2 regions of the Paenibacillus sp. 7541 genome follow, and region 1 is predicted to be linked to the other one. Evidence: a T-box and tRNA genes for the amino acid it is inferred to sense, from the RefSeq annotation. Region 1 holds a T-box; the other holds one or more tRNA genes.
The links. The T-box of region 1 lies ahead of CHH75_RS23160 (valine--tRNA ligase). A T-box ahead of a tRNA ligase gene usually reads a tRNA of that ligase, here a tRNA-Val.

Region 2: it has a tRNA-Val gene. The T-box ahead of CHH75_RS23160 (valine--tRNA ligase) is inferred to sense a tRNA for this amino acid. The anticodon was not compared.

What each region holds. Positions count from the first base shown of each region.
Region 1 is NZ_NQLZ01000048.1:10,218-13,329, reverse strand. Features, by position in the region: gene CHH75_RS23160 (valine--tRNA ligase) at 1-1,238, opposite strand, end outside; T-box leader at 1,343-1,632, opposite strand; gene CHH75_RS23155 (LysM peptidoglycan-binding domain-containing protein) at 1,911-3,112, opposite strand, start outside.
Region 2 is NZ_NQLZ01000005.1:414,610-417,721, reverse strand. Features, by position in the region: gene CHH75_RS04185 (MBL fold metallo-hydrolase) at 1-121, shown strand, start outside; gene CHH75_RS04180 (DUF3892 domain-containing protein) at 193-432, shown strand; gene CHH75_RS04175 (GNAT family N-acetyltransferase) at 485-928, opposite strand; gene CHH75_RS25125 (hypothetical protein) at 1,051-1,173, shown strand; tRNA gene CHH75_RS04170 (tRNA-Val) at 1,662-1,734, shown strand; gene CHH75_RS04165 (AgrD family cyclic lactone autoinducer peptide) at 1,875-2,027, opposite strand; gene CHH75_RS04160 (accessory gene regulator ArgB-like protein) at 2,020-2,553, opposite strand; gene CHH75_RS04155 (hypothetical protein) at 2,546-3,112, opposite strand, start outside.

The sequences.
Region 1 (3,112 bases):
GAAATACACCAGTCGCGGACATTTTCGATCCATTGCAGATATGTTTTCTCGAACCGTTCCGGGACAAAATGAACGCCTTTCCCGGATTTCTGCGCTGCAATGGCTTGTTCGGCCAGCGGCTTCATTTTAACGAACCATTGGGTGGACAGATACGGCTCAACAACGGCGCCAGAGCGCTCGCTATGGCCAACCTGATGAACGTGATCCTCAATTTTCACCAGCACGCCGGCTTCCTTCAGATCGTTCACGATCTGCTTCCGGCATTCGCTGCGGTCCAGCCCCTGGTACTTGCCTGCAAATTCATTCATCGTACCCGATTCATCCATCACGATGATTTGCGGAAGATTGTGGCGAAGTCCCATCTCGAAGTCGTTCGGATCATGCGCAGGCGTAATCTTTACCGCACCGCTGCCGAATTCCTTCTCGACGTATTCGTCGGCAATAACCGGAATTTCGCGGCCGACAATCGGCAGCACCAGCGTCTTGCCGATCATATCCTTGTAGCGCTCATCCTTCGGATGAACGGCCACGGCCGTATCCCCAAGCATCGTCTCCGGACGCGTAGTCGCCACCGTAATGCTGCCGCTGCCGTCCTTAAGCGGATAGGTCAGGTGATATAAATGCCCTTGCACTTCTTTATATTCAACTTCGATGTCAGACAACGCCGTGCGCGCTGCCGGGTCCCAGTTGATGATATATTTCCCGCGGTAGATCAAGCCTTTCTCATACAGCTTGACAAACACTTCGCGAACCGCCTTGGACAATCCCTCGTCCAATGTGAAGCGCTCCCTGGAATAGTCGAGAGACAACCCCATTTTCGACCACTGCTCACGAATCGTATCGGCATACTGCCCCTTCCATTCCCATACCTTCTCTAGGAATTTCTCCCGTCCCAGATCATGACGGCTGATTCCGCTCTCACGAAGCTTCTGCTCAACCTTCGTCTGGGTGGCGATGCCCGCATGGTCCGATCCCGGCAGCCACAGCGCATCATAGCCCTGCATCCGCTTCACCCGGATCAAAATGTCCTGAAGGGTAAAGTCCAGCGCATGGCCAATATGCAGCATCCCGGTTACGTTAGGCGGGGGAATAACAATCGTAAAAGGCTTGGCGTCGGGACGTTGTCCCGCTCGAAAGAAGCCGCCTTCCTTCCAGTACGGATACCATTTCTGTTCAGCTGCCTTCGGATCATACGTCGTCGGCATCTGGTTTGTTGCCTGATTTTCTTTGAGCTCCATGTTTGTACCTCCGTTATTGTTAATCATCATTGCCAAGCTGAAATGTTTTCATAAAGCCCGGCTGAACCATTTCTGCAAGCAAAAACAAAAAAAGTCTTTCGTCCTCAAAGGACGAAAGACTGTGCTCTCGCGGTACCACCTTTGTTTCGCGGTGACTTCGTTTCAAAGATTGGACTTATCCACAAAAAGACTGTCAACACGACACTTTATACAGGTAACGGCTGCAGCCGGCATGCTCTACACTCACGGACGGGACTTCCGCCATGTACTACGATTCAAGCATGCAACTCCCGGGTGACTGTTCGCAAAAGCCGTTGCCTGCGGAATCTCACAGCGTACACAATCCCGCTCTCTGAAGGTCAGCCTTCCTACTTCTCCCGTTCATCGTCATTATTCTTTGAAACTTCTGTGCTTCATTATATTCCAATATTAACGTGCTTGTTCCATATAGTCAATATTTCGAGTATTTCCGAGCCCAAAGCTCTGTATACCTATGTAAAAATAGCGATAATCATCTTCCTGGCCATATATGCCTCTATCCGACAAATCTAGACATTTTCATGCGGCACTTGCATCAGGAGCCTCGTGCGCAAATGCAGCAAGCAGCAGACCAAGGAGCCTATCCCCTTGACCTGCTGCTGTGCGGCGCTCCCCCATATGGTGTGACTTCTATTACTGAGGGATATATAAAACCTGACCTTCTTCGATCGTTTGCTCGGACATCCGGTTATACAGCAGCAGCTCCCGCGGCGTTAACTGATAGCGCTCGGCAATCAGCTCCAGCGTCTCTTCACGCTGCACGATGCACATTCTTACTTTGCGGAACGGCGATTCTTCCTGTCTGCTGCCCAAAAACAGGCTCTTCCACTGCACATCCTCCGCTGCCGATGTCTCCGCCGTTTCCTCCACCATTTCTTCCTCTTCACGGGCCAGCGCTTCGTCCTGATCCTGGACGGTCCGGCTCGATTGCAGCAGCGAGGAGAAACCAAGGTTTTCACCGCTTGGCTTGTCGCTCGTCTTCGTGGTGAAGGCTACCTTCGGTTCAGGTCTGGCTTGAACCTCTTCCTCCTGAATCGAGGATGCTTCCAGGGCGCTGTTATCAGCCGAATAGGCCTCCAGCGACTGGTTCACTTCAGTCTGACTCGACTCCAGCACTGGCAGCTGATCCGATTCCGGCTGGCGATCGGTTAAGCCCGGAAAAACGGAGGCTTGTTCTTCCGGCGCCTGCTCAGGTTGAGCCCCGCGCTCAAACTGCCATACACTCGGGAATGACGGCTCAGCTTCAGGTTCGGCAGCCCCCTCCTTATGTAAGGCAGGCTCCGCTGCATCGCCGAAATTCTGGGCAAAAGCATCTGTTGGCTGCGCGGCTTCCCCAAACGGTTCTGCCCGGCTTGCCTCTTCTTCCTGAGCTGCCTGAGCTGCCTGCTCAAACGATTGATCCACCCCAGGCCAAGCCGGTATTCCACCGCTGCCAGCCTGTATTTGCTGTCCTTCCTGCTCTGCCTGCAGACGAATCTGACGCTCATACTCGGCCCAGGAAGCCAAATATTGATCGGTGCGGTTCTCTCCGGCAGGTTCAGCCTCAATAACACGGTCGTGAATCGGTTCGCCGTGTCCCGCCTCAGGCTGTGATGCAGCAGATGAAGAGCCCGGCTCTGAATCGAATTGGCTTAGCTTCAAGTAGGTCTCAGCTGCCTCCTGCTCAGCTTGGTCGGGAGCATGTACCACGGTAAATTCCTCGCCGCTCCAGGAAGCTTCGCGCGTCTGCTTCGCAGCAGCCTGAATGCCTTTCAATGACAGTACGCCGGTAATGTTAAGGCTGCGTTTGGACAGTAGATCCACATCGAAATTCTCGATCTCAACAGCAATGTCAT
Region 2 (3,112 bases), on a different contig from region 1:
CCTGCCTGAACATATCCAGCAGCGTACATACCTTATGCATTACAGTGATGATGTGCAAGACTTTGTAGGTAAAACCGGCGAGATGGAGTTTGTTGAGCAGCAAAAGATATATGAATTATAGTGCTATAAAGGATCGGGATGAATAGGCTGCAAGCTGCCATGGGAACACTATCCCCAGGGAGGCGATAGACTATGGCAAATGAAATGCAGCAATCCGAGGTTGTGGCCGTTCGTAAAAATAGCGACGGCGATATTGTGGAACTTCAGCTTGATTCCGGTTCAGTGGTGGATTACAAAACGGCACAAGCAATGGTTAAAAATAAAGAGATCAAAAACCTGAATGTCTTCCGCGGCCGGGATGGTGACGAACACCTGCGTTCCAACGCTGACGGTGATCCGAGCAACAACCTGGACAATCTTCCGACATTCTGACACAGAAGCTCCCCGCAGCCATCATGCTTCGGGGAGCTTTCTCGTGTAGATACTAAAGTTCTTTTTTCATTCGAACATGTGGAATACCTGCATCATCAAACGGCTCCTCCGAAATGGTAACGTATCCGAGCTTTTGATAAAACTCTTCCGCTTGACACTGGGCATCCAGGACGGCATACTTCAGCTTCAGCTCTCGTGCTTTCGATTCCAGAGCCATCATGAGCACTCTTCCGATGCCTTTGGAGCGAAACGGCTTACGAACGGCAATGCGCTGCATTTTAGCAGAATCTTTATTATAATAAGTCACCCGCCCGGTTGCGGCGTACTGCCCTTCTGATTTGATCAGAATATGATGAGCATCGGCCTCCAGACTGTCGTATTCATCAATTTCAAGCTCGATAGGAACCTTCTGTTCAAGCACAAATACATCCTTCCGAATGTCCAGAGCCTGCTGCAACTGTTCTTCTGTCGTTACATTAATAATCTCTGCCGCCATGGGACAACACCTCTTTATGTAAAAAGTTCGCAGTCTCATATAGAAACCAGGTCGCAATATTATACAAAATATTCGATTTCCTGTATAGTGTAAGCAGACATCTATCGGAAAGGGGTACCTGCATGGAAAGCGGCAGCATGGGAAGCACGATATTTTGGGCCGTGATCATTTCGGTCGCCATCATCTATCCTGTCTTCTACGCAATTAAAAAAGGATATTCCCGCAAGTGGGATGAAGAAGAATAGCACCTCACTATGGAGAACCGCCAGCGCTGGAAGGCAGGCGGTTCTGGACCTTTGCCATCTACAACGGGAATCAAAATCTAGCTCTCAATTATCGAACGCGCTTCAGCGTATCCCAGTCATCTGCTGGCTTTAATGTTTCTTCCTCTTCGAGGGTTTCAATTTTCGGAGAAGAATATACCTCACTGTCCACCGAACGATCATACACATCCAGCATCACCGCCCCAGCAGGCGAATGAAGAGGAACCAGCTCAACGGACGTCCTTTCAGCTATGCTACATCCGCTACAAAGTAGCGCCGATAGTACAAGAGTACTGATCGTTCTGCTTCTACGGCTTGCTCGCTTGATCTTCACTGTGTTCAGCACGCTCCTGTCCGGAAAAATCATACTTTATCTATTCTGGACTGAACAGCGATTTTTTATAACGAAAAGCAATTGACATCAGGCAAAACGGGTGTTAATATAATTAATACATTTGAAAATTATTCATGATCTGTTAGCTCAGCTGGGAGAGCACCATCTTGACAGGGTGGGGGTCAGTGGTTCGAGCCCACTACAGATCATCGCCGAGAACCCTTGCGTAGCAAGGGTTCTTTTCTTTGTTACTTGCTACCAATCAATAGAATTCGATGAGTAAAAAAACGAAGGAGCCGAATACGACCCCTTCACGATGGATATAAAACGTAAGATGGCGGTGCATTCCCTACTCCTCCTTCCGGAGCAGTTCCTCAGGCACTTCTCCCTTATAAACGAACAGAATGCTGGCCGTGCTTACGGATACTACAGCAACCAAAGAAAGGACCGATGCTAGCGATGACAGAAGACGACGATTGATCCTGCGAACGAGATTAACCATGTCTGGATTCACCTCCTATTCGATGTATAAGCGTTAATGACTGAGCAAAAAAGCTGACAGCCACAACTGGCGACAGGATAAACAAATTACTGGCTACCAGAACGGCGGATGATATCCGCAGCGCAGGATAGTATTTGGGACGAATCCGTGTGTAGCCTGTGATGCCCGAAGGTGCAAAGAAAAGTACAAGAACGATGCTTATGCAGGTGAGAGCCACAGTTATTGCTTGTCCAGGCTGGAGAAATGACAAGGAAGTGAATAAAAACGAGGAAAGAAGAATACAGCCAACATTCGATTGAAGGTGGAATCCTCCGGACAATTGCCGGAGCAAGCCAAACGATAGAAGAATGATTACAACCTCCCGGGTGTTCCCTGTAATCAGGGAAATACCCAGCGACATAACAAGGATGCCTACCGTATTCAGGATAACATCCAACCCGCGCTTAAGCACGGGGATGGATGCCTTATGGTCGGGAACATGTTTCTTCAGTCCTTCGGCCAATTTTAATGATAATGAATCAATCATGGACCTTCTCCTTTCGTATTGCGTAAAAAAGAAGAAAACCGGCATTAACGATGAAAAACAGCAATGTTAGCCACGTCTGATTCAGATATAGGAAAAGCGTAATCGCTCCAATAAAAATGATGATAAATATCATGACCAAGAAATCTTCAAATTTAAACCTTAAAACCTCCATATTAAAGGCGAATCCGAGATTTCGTTTCTTTAAAACCCATGAGATGATTAACAGAACAGCTGCACTTGCTAACTGTAGCAGATAACCATTCATGACCGAGGTTTGAATCGCTGTGATCGAACCAAACACCGTCACAATAATGCTTGTCTGTATCACGGCGAAAATAACGTATCCGAGTATTGTAGCAAGCACTGCCCATACAAACGGCATCTTCACAACAACGGCGAAGAAAAAAACGAACATTAAAATGCTGATTACCGGAACGAGATCGGATAAGGCAAACTCATTCCTGAGAATAAAGCTTTGTACATTAATCAACAAAACCAGGGTAACGGCCTGCCAGGCGTAATCCATAACTTTAAACCTGAACAAAGCCATAATCAACAC